2 regions of the Chroococcidiopsis sp. CCNUC1 genome follow, and region 2 is predicted to be linked to the other one. Evidence: riboswitches for the same ligand, from Rfam matches in the RefSeq annotation. Region 2 holds a riboswitch; the other holds the start of a gene.

Region 1 (7,555 bases), 2.3 Mb from region 2:
TCATGCCCCATTTCTCTAAGAATTTTCGGTAACGCTCCGACGACATCGCCCATTCCGCCAACTTTGGCGACTGGCGCTGCTTCTGCGGCAACAAACAAAATTCGCATGTTTAGTGAGTAGTGAGTGGTGAGTAGATTGGTAAAGGTCGCTCTGTATAGAGACGTTACATGTAACGTCTCTATACGTAACGTCTCTACAATACCTGTCCGCGTTGAATTTGCGCGAAGATTTCGGCTAGTATCTCTTGCGCTCCTTGTTGACGAAGGCGTTGGGCTAATTCGATGCCAAGCTTTTCTGCCTCTGTAGGCGCACCAGTTACGGTATCTTTAACCAATCTTTGCCCGTCTAAACTAGCTACCATACCCGTGAGAGTTAGCACATCTCCCTCAAGGCTAGTGTTAACGCCAATAGGCACTTGACAGCCACCTTCTAATTCCCGCAAAAAGGCACGTTCGGCAAGAGCGCGATCGCGTGTGGGTACGTCTTCGATCGCCTTAATTAGAGATAAGACTTCTTCGTCACCCTCACGACATTCTATTCCCAAAGCGCCCTGTCCGACAGCGTGCAAGGAGATTTCTGCTGGAATGACCCGATCGACGCGATCGCCTAATCCTAGTCTTTGTAGTCCCGCTACTGCCAATACTAGGGCATCATATTCTCCAGCATCGAGTTTTTGCAGGCGTGTAATTACGTTACCACGCACATCTTTAAATGCTAGGTGGGGGAAGTGATAGCGTAGTTGTGCCAGTCTGCGTAAAGAGGAAGTCCCGATGACGGCTCCTTCTGGCAATGTATCGAATTGTTTATCTTTATACTTAGAATGTAATACTAAAGCATCTGCCGGATTTTCTCTTTCTGTGACCGCTCCCAACATCAACCCTTCCGGTAAGCGAGTCGGCAAGTCTTTCAGGGAATGTACGGCAAAATCAATTTCCTGATTGAGCATCCCCACTTCTAACTCTTTAGTAAATAACCCTTTATCACCAATCTTGGCAAGGGCAACGTCGAGAATTTTATCCCCTTGAGTAGACATGGTGTGGACTTCAAAAGTGCGATCTGGAAAAGCTTTTTGCAGTTGTTCTTGCACCCAATAAGTTTGAACTAAAGCCAATTGGCTCTTGCGCGAACCGATGCGAATTGTGCGGGTAGGGCTGGAAACCGTGGGTGAGGCGTTAGAGGACATACTAAAGCAGCATTTATAGCTTAAATCTGAGTCACTCGATCTAGACTACCGCAGGACTGCACCCAGTGGTCAGTGACCAGTGACCAGTGACCAGTGACCAATGACCATCATGACTAAAGTAATAGTTAAATTCGTTACTTTCTCCACAGGCGATCGCGGTTTTTCGATTTTTATGATGGTGATATCAAATCTTAGAAACGCCAGAGAACGCTACCATGCAATTTAAACTTATCCCTTTATTAGCCAGCGCGATCGCCTTGAGTATTGCCACCGTACCGCTAGCAGCTCAAGCTGAACCCGTTGCACCAGGATTGCAAATAGCCCAAGCTCAAGATAAAATTCCACCTCGACTTGAAAAACTGGGGCTAACTCAGGAACAAAGAGATAAAATTGCCGAAATCCGTCGCAATACCCGCACCCAAATCGAAGCAGTTATGACACCAGCACAGCGGGAACAACTCAAAACCGTTAGAGAAAGCAGACAACGCCGTCGCGAAGCGTTAGCTTCTCTCAACCTAACTCCAGAGCAGAAAACCAAAATGCAACAAATTCGTCAATCTGCCAAATCTCAGTTTGATGCAGTATTAACCCCACAACAGCAACAACAACTACAGCAAATGAGACAAGAACGAGGCTGGAAGGGACAAAGAGGCGATCGCTAAGAAATTCGGAATTCGGAATTCGGAATTCGGAATTAATAAACCTCTTGCTACGCACCACGCACGACTCCCTGCTCCCTGATAACTGGTCACTGGTCACTGGTCACTGGTCACTGGTCACTGGTCACTGATACCCCCTCCCCCAGTATTTTTGTTGTAGGTCAAATCAGTTAAGATATCTAGGCACAAGTGAACTGTAATAGCATAGGGAAACATCGGTGTAAGTCCGAGGCTGTGCCGCAGCTGTAAATGATTTTGTCGCTTGTCATTTGTCACTTGTCATTTGTTGCTCTAACTGCAAATGATAAATGACTGATGAACGATGACGAATAGTAAGCCAGAATGCCTGTGCTGTTATCCGCTCACGCTATTTCCTGCGTCGCACGGGAAAGGAGCTAAAATCTCAATGCTTAGCGATCGCCATTTAACTCCGTTGGAAGATATTTCTTTGCAATTACCACCTCTGCCGCTACAGCGTCCTCTATTACTGATCGGTCATGGAACTAGAGATGAAGCTGGACGGCAGAGCTTGCTAGATTTTGCCTCTGCATACCAAGCTTTAGATACCTCTAGACCAGTTCTACCCTGCTTTCTGGAACTGACGGAACCAACAATTCAGGAAGGGGTAGATCGATGCATCGAGAAGGGTTTTACGGAAATTTCCGTGCTGCCAATTTTGCTGTTTGCCGCACGGCATAACAAATTTGATGTAACTAACGAACTCGATCGCGCTAGAGCCAGACATCCGCAGCTCAAATTTTACTACGGACGGCATTTTGGGATTACGCCCGGAATTCTCGATTTGTGGCGATCGCGTCTAGCAGAAATAGACCATCCTCAAATTCAGCGTGCAGACACTGTATTATTATTTGTCGGTCGCGGTTCTAGCGATCCTGATGCTAATGGCGACGCTTGCAAGCTCGCCCGTATTCTCTGGGAAGGTAGCGGCTATGCTACTGTAGAAACCTGCTTTATCGGCATCACGCACCCGCGCTTAGAAGCAGGGTTCCAACGTGCTTTACTCTATCAGCCAAAACGGATTGTTGTTTTACCTCACTTTCTCTTTACGGGTACGCTAGTTAAAAAGATTTTTGATGTCGCAGCTCAACAGCAACAAAAATATCCCCAAATTGAAATCGCCTGTTTGCCAGAAATAGGACTGCATCCGCTCCTATTTAGCATTCTCAGAGAGAGAGAAATCGAAACCCATTTAGGTCAAGTCCAGATGAATTGCGAGATGTGCAAATTCCGCCTAGCGGCTGTAGCAGGTGACACGCATTCTCATAGCCACGACCATCACCATCATCACCACCACGACCATCACCACCCGCCTGTAGATCCTTACGCTAATGCGGTAGACTATCATCAAAAAATCTGGCAAGTTCCATAATGGATTTGGTAATAGGTAATGGGTAATGATGGTTGGTTATTAGTACAGTAGGGTGTGCAATCGCGTCGCGTAACGCACTTACGCATATTTCAGAAATCAAATATGAGTGCCTATAGTCATTAGTCATCCGTCATTTGTCATTTGTGAATAACTAGTGACTCACGACCAACGACCAATTACCAATTACCAATTACCAATTACCAATTACCAATTACCAATGACAAAAGAATTCACCATAGGCGAAACGGTCCGAGTTATCGCCTTGCCACCTTACATTAAAACCGCCGAGCCGATGCCGATGCTGCGTCCTCCCGATACAATTCGTCTGCGGGAAGAAGGGATAGTTACGGATCGCCGTCCTGGGGGATATTGGGTCGTCCGGTTCGATCGCGGTACTTTTCTGCTCGATAGTCAATATATTGAGAGCATCACATCAGAAGCAGAATCACCACCTGCATCTCACGTAGAACCATCTTTACCTGCGGATTCCGATCGCAGCGATGACTAATGTAAACTTATGTTAACTGACTTGCAGTTGACATCATGATATCTCGTCGTACTTTTTTAACTTCTGTTTTTGCGTGTTGCTTGTCTATTTTGGTTTGGTGTCATTTTGCTACCCCAGCCTTAGCGCTTGGGGGTAAACTACCACCAGTGAACCAACCCGCACCGCAATTTACCCTACCTACCAATACGGGAGATGGAGAAGTTTCCCTTTCCGACTTGCGCGGTCAGTGGGTCGTACTTTATTTTTATCCCAAGGACTTTACAGCAGGCTGTACCCTAGAAGCCAAGCGGTTTCAGCAAGACTTACCCAAATACATCGACAAAAATGCTCAGATTATTGGCGTGAGTGCTGATTCTATCGATTCCCATGCTGAATTCTGCGATTCAGAAGGGTTAAAATTCCCTTTGCTTGCTGATACCACAGGGGAAGTGAGTAAAGCATACGGTTCGTGGATTGGTGTTGTTTCGATGCGTCATAGTTTTCTCATCGACCCAGATGGGATTTTACGCGAAACTTTTGTGAAGGTAAATCCTGCCATTCACAGCACGGAAGTTCTAGCACGGTTAGAGGAATTACAAAAAAACACTGCCTAAAAGCTAAAGTGTAGAGACGTGCCATGTTACGTCTCTATTTTTTTCAGCTTAGTTTTCAGCGTGTCTTATGGACTTCGAGCCGAAATACCAGCCTATTAGACGGAAAGTCAGGTATCAAGTCAGCGATCGCGAATCGATTGAAATTACCGATCGCAAACCTTTAGAAATATTACGAGATACGGAAGGATTAATCCGCCGTCAAGCTGTAGCCGCGATCGTCCCAGTTGTATCGCAGCCATTAGCAGCTAAAATCGAATCGGCTTCAGAGGTTGCGGAAGACTCGTTAAGCGTGTTAGCAGAAATCGATCTCGATGCGATTAGCGATGTGGAGTTACAGCCAGCCAGAATCTTAGTTGGCTTGAGTTTTGTTGGTTTTGGCGCACTGGCGATCGCTTTACTAACCTTGTTTATTTACACCCTGCATCCTCAACTTACCCGCCAGCAACAAATTCACCAATACTGGTATCCTTACGTCTTTTTTGTCTCTTTAGGCGTGACAGGGTTGCTAACTTTAGGGCGAGAAATTATGCGTTTTACCAGATAGGGAGCAGGGGGAAGAGAGCTGAGGGAGCGATCGGGAGCGCAAGGTTGCTGAGGGAGAGTCGCAAAGAAACCTCTCGCAAGAGCGCAAGAGCGCCTTTCACCAACTACCAATTACCGCATCATCCCAAACTGACTTCCGCCACGAATCATCGATTTGCTGTTGGCATCAAGATCGATCTGACACTGAGTTGGAATAGCACTGAAGTCACAAGTGTAAGTGGCTAGAAGTTGCTTTTGCTCGTTGAAAACTCTCAGATTATAGCCGCGATCCATAGCATCAGTACCAAAATGATGCACGAACTCGTATTGTTGAATATAGTCTAAAGAATTCCAATTTTGCCGTTTTACTTGCAAGTCGATGCGTCCTGAATCGCCATTTTGTTGAGCGGGATAAGCCAGCCAATGACTCAGCAAATCTCCACCAAACTGCTCTTTTGCCCACCACAGACTGGGAGTTGTCACAGTGTCTTGAACAGTGTCTTGAGATGCAGTATTTGGCGCGATCGCGCGATCGTTTTGGTCAATTGTCGCTCGCGTTAAACCCAGTTCTAGCAGAGCTCGAGAAGGCTGAGCCGTAACTATTTGTAACGTTGAGTTTGAGTTTGGCAATGGCGCGATCGCCCCCAAGCTTATTCCCAGTAATATTCCTGACGATTTCCAGAATGAATTCATCACCCTTGCTGCTGGCTGCTACTTTAACTTGTATCTCGACTTTATTAACATAATTTCTGCTTAGTGGCAAGGAAATTTATGATTGGAAAAAGTGAGTGGGAAGCTAGAAGTTAGCAGTGATGGTAGTTGGTAGTTGGTGATTGGTAAGAAAGTGGTGCGTGTTGATGCGGGTGTAGGGGAGCCAGCGCCGTGTGGGAGGTCGGTGTGTTGTGGGGTGTGGGGTGTAGTGGATTGTTAACTGGTCACTGGTCACTGGTCACTGGTCACTGGTCACTGGTCACTGGTCACTGCTCCCTGCTCTCTGATTCTGCACCTACGATCCAAATTGACTTTGGTTGACGATTTTGCGGGTTTTCTGCCAAATAACTAGAAAGAAAGTTCCAGAGATGAGCGCTCCTAAAGATATTTTGATTGTATTTTTGATTTGCGTTCCAAGATTATTTTCGCGGCTAGCTGCTTGGGCTTGAAGCGATCGCTCGTTCTGAGATAAGCTAGCCAACAGTTGTTGTTTGACTGCTTCTGGATTTTCTATTGTTGGCGGAGTAGCCTGCGGATTGAGTTGGCTTAAAATTGCCGATACATCTGTTGAAGTTTGTGCTTTATTTATCTGTTCTTTTAATTGCTGAATTTGTTCTAATCTGGTAGCAATTTGACCGGAACTTTGTTGGTCAATTCTGACGATAGCGCTAATAGATAATGGAATGAGCAAAAAATACAAAACTCCTCCTAATAAACTCAACCAAGACAGAAATTTAAATATCCGAAATTGAGATTCTCCAATTAAAACAAAAATGAATCCTAAAATTGGTACGGGTGCGCGTTCTACAATTTGATTTGCTAGCTGAAACTCCCACACGGGATTAGTAAAATTGAAAGGAATCAGAATTGCTAGCAGATCTAATAAAAATAAAGATAATAAAGTATAGCCTGCTAAACGAAATAATGGTTCGAGATGACTGTGCGATTGTGCCACAAGATGGATGACCTGTTGTACTGTTTTCTTTGAGACAAAGGAGAGGGGGAAGACAAGGGGGACAAGGGGGACAAGGGAGACAAGGGGGACAAGGGAGACAAGGGAGACAAGGGGGACAAGGGGGACAAGGGGGACAAGGGAGACAAGGGGGACAAGGGGGACAAGGGGGACAAGGGGGACAAGGGGAGCAATTCTAGTCACTAGACACCAACCACTAGTCACTCTTTACTAATAATTGTTAAATTGGAGGAAGGCGAGAACTCCACCACTTATATGAAGAAAACCAAGCCTGTTCTAAGGTAGAGTAAGCTTCGGACGTAGGCTGTTTTAAAGGTAAAGATAAATGAGTCCAAATGCAACGGTTATCTCTTAATTCTTGTCTTCCCAACAACCATAATGCAATTCGTGGAAATTGAAAATCATAGCGCAAGCGATTTGCGTCAAATTGGGAAGGAGTGAACGTACTACCACCACGAGAATTAATACATGCATTTAAATATGCTCTTTGTTGGTGTACGAAAACTGCGTAATAACCTAATTGTGGATTGTGGCGAATTTGCAGTGGAGATTGATTGGTTGGAAATGATAGATTAAGATTGTCTGCGATCGCTTGTTGTCCATCTCCTACAGTATTTAATTCATAGCGCGCATCAACATCGAGTAACAAGTCGTTTTGCTTGTATTGATAGCGTCTACCTGGAAATGCTACCTTACCATATGGTTCTTGTTCTACAATTCGATCTGGTAGCGGTTGACTTGCGACTTGCTGCCACTGTGGAAGAGGAACTGTAGCAGGAAATGTAAAAGGGGTAACTTTTCGCTTACCAATGTTTGAATCGAGTAACACTCGACTAGATACAAACAATACATTGACAAATGTGAAAATTAATAGCGGTGTTCGCAAGCGTTGCCAAAACTTCATAGTTCAGAAAGTTCTCTCTTGTCTGAATGTTCGGAAGGTAATCTTTTACTAGTTAAATAACAGAATCCTCCAAATAATAAAGTAGAAGTTAGAAAAAAAACTTGCGAACCCG
Region 2 (7,555 bases):
ATAACTGATAACTGATAACTGATAACTGAAATACGTAGTATTAACCGTGCAATGTAAAATAAAACGTACTACCTTCTCCATAAGTTGATTCCACCCAAATTTTCCCGCCATGACGCTCTACAATTTTCTTGGCAATGGTTAAACCAGCGCCTGTTCCACCTCCATACCGATTCGGTGCATGTAATCGCTTAAATATGCGAAAAATAGTCTCTAAATGCTTTTCTCTAATTCCAATACCGTTATCTCTAACATAGAAAACAAAGGAATTACTTTGGCTATCGTTAGAGCTATTTTCAGACTCTAAATAGCCGATTTCTACAGATTTATCTTCTTTGTTGTTGTATTTAATTGCATTGCTAATTAAATTGCTAAAAACTTCACTAACTTGGACGCGATCGCATTCAACAATTGGTAAAGTCTGAGAAATGCGAATATTAGCTCTCTCTTCTTTCAAACTAATATTTAGTACATCAACGACGTTACTAACCAATTCATTCAAATTCGTTTTCTGGAACGAAAGTTCTATCCTTCCTAACCGCGAGAAGTGAAGTAGAGATTCAATCAAATCCTCCATTCGCTGCGTCAAACGTACCAAAGTTTGCAGTTTAAATGCGCCGTCTTCATTCAGAATATCTGCATAATCTTCAAGCAGAAAGCTAGAGTAGTTATGAATTCCTCGTAACGGCTCTTTCAAATCGTGGGAAGCAATATATGCAAAGGCATCAAGCTCGCTATTAGTCCGTTCTAACTCACTATTAATTCGTGCTAATTCCGCTGCTTTACGCAGCACAATACCTACAATTGCACTTCTCAGTTCTACTGCTACATCAATTTCGCATTGTTGCCAAGGTAGAGATTTTAATTTTACTGTTTCTTGCCACAATTCAAAAGATTGACGCGGGGATAAGCGTAAACTTCCATCTTGTTGTATCTCAACTGGTTTATGAGGATTACCACCCCAATTCACAGTTTGAATCACTTCAGGACGAAACCAAAGAATGTAATCATTTTGACTTTTGGAGATAGCCGTTGCTAACAAACCACTCGCACTATCTTTAAATTTTGTCGCTGGTTGATAAACTTTTGGCAGCGAGTCCGTGCAGTATACGTCATTATGAATTTGAGGTTCAAGCCATTGAATTAATTCTTGAATTTCTGTTTCACTGGGTGTTTTACCAACTAGCCATACCTGACTGTCTGCACAAATAGCAGCTCCCTCGCTAGCAGTCAACTCTAATAAATTGATTCGATTTTGGAGTAAACTCTCAACAAAATTTTCGTCTTGAGGAATAATTTCAACAAATTTTGATAAAATTGAATTGAGTTTAATCTTGTAGTCCATGCCTTCATTATCTTCTTTGGTAGCCAGTTCCAAAGACATGACTTGACCCAAAAACTCGCAAGCAGTACGGACTTCACAAGTGAGATAATTAGCTGCGGAATGATGGCAGGCAATCAATCCCCATAATTTTTTATTTTTCACCAAAGAAATAGACATAGAAGCGCCGACCCCCATATTTTTTAAATACTCAATATGGATCGGAGAAACGCTACGTAAAATACTAAGACTCAAATCCAAAGTCTTATTGTTATCTGAATCGGTAGAAATAATTTCTACAGGTTCGTAATTGACATCGGGAACGAGTCGGAGGAGATTTAAGGTATAAAGATGCTTGGCTTGCTTAGGAATATCGGAAGCAGGATAGTTTAAGCCAAGATAAGAAGTCAAATCTTCGCGTTTATCTTCCGCTATAACCGTGCCAGCACCTTCAGAATTAAAGCGATAAACCATGACGCGATCGAAGTTCGTCAGTTTTCTGACTTCTTTCACAGCAATTTGGCACATCTCTGCTAAAGTATCTACCTTTTGCATCCGATCGATCGGGTTTTTGACTAAATGATAAAAATCAAAAAAGTCTCTACTTTTATTCGTTCTTCTTGATTCTATTTCTAGAACCAGTAAATTATCTATATTGCGATGAATAATTCCATCAAAAACTAGAGTTTTGTTTTGAGATTTTATGGCTATTTTTAAGGGATTTACACTATCAAATTCCTGCGATAAACATTGTTTTATCGAATTAATATGCTTTAAATTAAGTAGATTATTTAATGGTTTATCTAGTAATTCTTGAGCTGAAACTTGAATGATATCGGAAACATTCTTACTAACTTGTACAACGATTAAGTCAGGTTCTTGTAGGACAAAAAGTACACCGTGAGGTTGGATAGATCCAGGAATATGAATTGGTTCGCGATCGCAATTCGTCAAATCAACCGTTTCGGCGATCGTCAACTCCTCCGACTGTGAAGCACTGGCGTTGTCTCGATCTAGCGATTGTAATGACCAATCCATACAATTCAACCTGATAGTTAGGCTGCTACAATCCCATACTATAGGATTATTTCTATAAGCATAGAGTAATAGCTCCGCTTATTGTATCATCCTCTATACAATGGTCATTTAGGATACAAAATTAAGATATTCTTAATTCTTTGAACTATAGATAAATCGTTATTGTTCTTGAAGATTGAACGCAATACATAGTCTGTTAGAGTGTGCGATCGATCCACCCTAACAAGAGTGCAATTTTAGTTCGGCAAAGCTACTAATTGAGATTCAATTGTAGTAGGATTGAGACTGCGACCGATAAAAACCAATCGAGTTTGCGGCATTTCTTCAGGTTGCCACAAGCGATCGTAAAATTGGTCAAATCGGGTTCCCACGCCTTGTAAAACCAGACGCATCGGTTTATTTGCAACAGCGACAAAACCTTTAATCCGATAAATATCTTGTTCTTTTGCTAATACTTGCAACTGGTTTTGTAAAGCATTAGGTTCAAATGTGCGATTTAACACAACATGGGTTGAAGTAATTTCTTCTTCGTGTTCGTGGTCTTCTTCCGTGTCGTGATGGCTGGGACGATTGGACAAATCATCTTCAGCCGCAGCTTGAAAACCCAACAAAATTGTAGGATCGATTTGACCGCGATCGCTTGTTACCATTTTTACCTGTCGCGGTAGTTCTTGTTGCACCAACTTTAAAACTTCGGCTTGCGTTGTTGCATCAATCAAGTCAGTTTTATTCAATACAACTAAATCTGCACAAGCCAACTGGTCTTCAAATAATTCCTGTAATGGGGTTTCGTGTTCTAAACTCTCATCTGCCTGTCTTTGCACCTCAATCGCCTGCGGATTGCTAGCAAACGTTCCGGCGGCAACAGCAGCACAATCTACCACCGTCACCACTGCATCCACCGTAGCAGCATTGCGGATCTCGTGCCAGCGAAAAGCTTTCACCAATGGTTTTGGTAAAGCTAACCCAGAAGTTTCGATCGCAATGCAATCTATACTATCTCGGCGTTTTAATAACTCCAGCATTGTCGGCAAGAATTCTTCTTGTACCGTACAGCACAGACAACCATTTGTTAATTCCACAATCTGAGGTAAGCTATCTTCACCTTTCGCCTCTTCTGGACAAACCTGGCAAGATTTCAGTAATTCCCCATCTATCCCCAACTCACCAAACTCATTGACTAAAATAGCAATGCGCCGTCCCTGATTATTTTGCAACAAATGACGGATGAGAGTTGTTTTGCCGCTGCCTAAGAAACCAGTAACGACTGTAACGGGAATTTTTGTAGCCATTGGATTCTAATTGAAATTAGCCTGCGATCGACAAACAGCATTGTCTCACAAGTATTGAGGGAGTGGGGAGCAGTTATCACTGACCAGTGACCAGTGAGCATTCTCAATTAGTATTCAGACCCGCCTCGAACTTAAGTCCGAGGCTAACAGCAAAAGTCTACTGAAGTAGACTAGAAATCAATTGTAGTCGGCTTTATCCGACTTGAGCTATAAGCCAGTGAATTAATTCACTGGCGGCGATTGCCACAGGTGACTACTTAACTTTTAACCCATCACCGAGGAAGTCAAGAACACTACCCCAATTGCACAGATTGCTAAACCAGATAATCTTAACCAAGCAGGACTAGAATTAGCAGATTTCTGCAATGCTAAATTTCCTACTAAAAAGGCAACTAAAGCAACACCATATTGGATTAGAGTAAAACCCAACAAGTAGGCAAATAGAGGAAACATTTGCGCCCCGATAATAGCTTCTCCGTAAGCGTAACCGTGAAATAATCCCGCGATCGCACCCAACCCCAATGTTATCAACCAATGAGGACGATCTCGCCACACCAGCATTGCCCCAAAGATGATAACAGAAACTGCGATCGCGACCTCAGCCGCAGGTAAATCGATTTGGAAGACGTGAATAACTGTCCCCAACATCGCCGCCACGACAAACCCAGCCGGAATTAAAGCACCGCGCCGCTGTCCGACTGCAAGTAATCCAATTGCCACGACAAAAGCTAAATGATCTAAACCGATAACAGGGTGAGCCAGTCCTGACAAGAAACCTTCAAATAAATTTACCGGAGTCTTGCCACCAATCGCGTGATGGGCATAAGCTGGTTGGGGTATGGCAAAAAATGCGATCGTCAAAGCGGTTGCGATTGCCCCTAGATAGCGCCAAAATAGCTGCAAAATTTTAGACATCAAATCTTTAGACATCATCCGTACCTCGCGAAGGATGTGAGTTAAACAATTTCTATCGGTGGGTATTCTGACTCATGCGGGAGCTGGGAATCGGGAATCGAGAAATTCTGAGCAAAAATTACCAACTACCAATTACTAACTACCAACTACCAATTACAGTTGCGGGACAGCGCCGGACTTACACCGAACTTTCCCCGTTGCCTCTAACAGCTGTTTCCTGCTAGAACCGATTAGATTGAGGAGATTATCATACCACCAGATCGCATCTTTAGAGAAAAACAGAACTGTTCTTACAGTTGTTTTGTAAAAATCGTAGCAGAGTTAGTATTTTATTCTTTCTATATATTTAAAGGGTGATAAGCACGTGGAAGCATCTGTATCGAATAGTTAATTCTATTAGTCACATGATTAGTTTTATGCTGAGTGTCAAGTCAGAAATACGCTGCTAAACGATTCATCATCAATCCTTAAAAGTAACTTACAGTTCTTATCATTGCGTAATGAAACTAGCTCAAAATGTGATTCACCTTATGGCTTTATAATCTGCTCTAATTGAGCCGATTCTTTTGCTATCAACAAGTTTTTGTGGCGCAACTGCTCAAAGTCGATCGCCTCTCGTTCAGTATAGTAGTTCTTTACTTCTGCCCTGCACGACCTACTTTACTTCTGCCCTGCACGATCTACTTTACTTCTGCCCTGCACGATCTACCTTGTTACTTAAATTAATGAAATTTTCTATAACTCAAACAACAATAGATAGAAATCATTTAACTTATACATAAAGTCATACATTTAATTGAACGCGATCGCAAACAGGTTGCTTTCATACTAAAAGTACTAATCAATTATTGATTAGTTTTATAGCTGCAAAGATGCAACGCGAAAAAAGGTATCAAGCCATTTTTCGAGAGTTAGTATCTTCATCTAAATGGACTCACAAACCGCTATCAGTGAGCAATTTAACAATGCCGTTCGTTCGACTTGCGATCGCATAAGACACGGATAGCCTACTAGTAGAGATACATTTCCCCAGGAAGATAAGTTAAATAATTAACCCCTTCCTACTAGTTCTCTATCTGGAAGTTAGTACTTATTCCAGATAAATTTACCCAATTCTATTAAAGGATTAAAACAATGTTGAAGATTGATAGAATGACTACTACTGCTGACTTGCTCAAACTTACTTCTGTTAACCAAGATATTTTTGTGGATTTAAATCAAAAAGATGCAGAAATAATTAGTGGCGGATGCAAGCTGGTTGAAATTACAAACAAGACGAAATACGATATCACCCATGTCTTGGATGGTAAGCAATATCTCATGAAACCAGGTGAAAAATGGTATTTTGCTGCTCCGAACGGATATATTAGCTTTGACACAGATGGTCGAGATAATTACAAGCAAGACAAATCATACACTTTAAACAATGAAGGAAAGTATAAATTTGAAGACAATAACTACACTCCTGAAAACCCATATGACCTCGATCTCTACATAGCATAATACCTAGATATCAAGAAGATTTACTGTTTTGATTTTCTAAGGTTCATTATTCTTTGCCATTTCAAGTGAAGAACTGACCGCTCTCGTAAAAAGAAAAGCTTCAAAAATTATGAGACAAATCATTTCATTTTGAAGCGCAGTTTTCTATCTGGAATAAATACCGACTTCCAGATAATTTTACCCAAATCTATTAAAGGATTAACACAATGTTAGACAACAGTTTTTCTTTTACTGATGAACAATTGTTTGCTGAATTAACCCCCGAAGAAGGTGCTGCTATTAGTGGAGGTACCAACTGGACTTATGAAGTCGAAAATACTACAGGTTCTGAACAGATTATTTATTGGATGGATAAATTCTACAAACCAAATAAAGTATCTATAAAGAACGGCGAAACAGTTTCCTTCAAGAGCCATGACCAGCAAGTTACTTTGCTATTTGACCAGGATGCTAACCCTACATCTTTGACTTTAGCAGGGGGAAAAGTTGCTGATGGATTCTACAGACTTAGCCAAACTGGTAACACTGTAAATTTCCATATAGGGAATATGCCGCCAGTACCTGTGAATGTTATGAATCCGATCTAGCAGATGTAATACACTACTTTACAGGACAACAACGCATGTTAGAGCCTCAGCAGACAGGCTAGATCGGACTATAGCTTATAGCTATAAAAGGTTTCTGAGCTATAGAGATATACCCCTATGTAAAAGTAGGTCATTTTATTCTCCATAGAATCAAGTCTGCAAGAAGGGAGACTAGGGAAAATCAAAGATATTTTTCCTTAGCTCCCAATTTCTTTATTAATAAAAGCTTGGTCGAACAAAATAATTAATAAAAGTTTTCTCGAATAAAACAGCCCTGATTTATCAAGGGCTACTCATCAACATGAAATACCAAATTGTCCTTCAACACAGTGAAGAAGACTGTGGCGCAGCCTGCATAGCAACCATTGCCAAACACTACGGACGCACCTTCACCCTCAACCGCGTGCGAGAAGCAGTTGGTACGGGGTCTCGGGGGACTACCCTACTAGGGTTGAATCGGGGAGCAGAAACTTTAGGATTCAATGCCCGTCAAGTCAAAGCAAATCCTCAAATACTCGATCGCTTGCACCAAGCACCGCTGCCAGCCATCATCCACTGGAAAGGCTACCACTGGGTTGTTTTGTACGGACAAAAAGGGAAAAAATATGTCATTGCCGACCCCGCCGTTGGTATCCGCTACCTGAGCCGCGAGGAACTAGTCAAAGGTTGGACTAATGGTACGATGCTACTGCTCGCACCAGATGACAGCCGCTTTTACGAACAACCAAACGATAGAGTTGGCGGTTTTGGGCGCTATCTGAAGCGCGTTCTGCCCTATCGGTTCATTCTCGCTCAGGCAATTGCCATCAACATGACCATTGGGCTGCTTTCCCTTGCCACTCCCTTAATGATGCAATTGCTCACCGACGACGTGCTGGTGAGGGGAGATACCCAACTGCTAA

What was found. A riboswitch is a leader RNA that binds a small molecule or an ion and turns the genes downstream of it on or off. The one in region 2 is predicted to bind cobalamin.
Region 1: another riboswitch for cobalamin. It lies ahead of M5J74_RS15730 (sirohydrochlorin chelatase); the one in region 2 lies ahead of M5J74_RS26200 (HupE/UreJ family protein).

The regions. Positions count from the first base shown of each region.
Region 1 is NZ_CP097480.1:3,357,260-3,364,814, forward strand. Features, by position in the region: gene glgA (glycogen synthase GlgA) at 1-107, opposite strand, end outside; gene hemC (hydroxymethylbilane synthase) at 194-1,183, opposite strand; gene M5J74_RS32770 (hypothetical protein) at 1,284-1,409, shown strand; gene M5J74_RS15725 (Spy/CpxP family protein refolding chaperone) at 1,399-1,845, shown strand; cobalamin riboswitch at 2,009-2,211, shown strand; gene M5J74_RS15730 (sirohydrochlorin chelatase) at 2,249-3,232, shown strand; gene sipA (regulatory protein SipA) at 3,450-3,740, shown strand; gene M5J74_RS15740 (peroxiredoxin) at 3,776-4,333, shown strand; gene M5J74_RS15745 (hypothetical protein) at 4,401-4,877, shown strand; gene M5J74_RS15750 (hypothetical protein) at 4,988-5,548, opposite strand; gene M5J74_RS15755 (hypothetical protein) at 5,652-5,801, opposite strand; gene M5J74_RS15760 (HpsJ family protein) at 5,862-6,521, opposite strand; gene M5J74_RS15765 (hypothetical protein) at 6,529-6,753, shown strand; gene M5J74_RS15770 (cyanoexosortase A system-associated protein) at 6,760-7,443, opposite strand; gene crtA (cyanoexosortase A) at 7,440-7,555, opposite strand, start outside.
Region 2 is NZ_CP097480.1:5,657,728-5,665,282, forward strand. Features, by position in the region: gene M5J74_RS26190 (ATP-binding protein) at 41-2,356, opposite strand; gene cobW (cobalamin biosynthesis protein CobW) at 2,593-3,648, opposite strand; gene M5J74_RS26200 (HupE/UreJ family protein) at 3,913-4,581, opposite strand; cobalamin riboswitch at 4,603-4,809, opposite strand; gene M5J74_RS26205 (hypothetical protein) at 5,698-6,066, shown strand; gene M5J74_RS26210 (hypothetical protein) at 6,273-6,653, shown strand; gene M5J74_RS26215 (peptidase domain-containing ABC transporter) at 6,955-7,555, shown strand, end outside.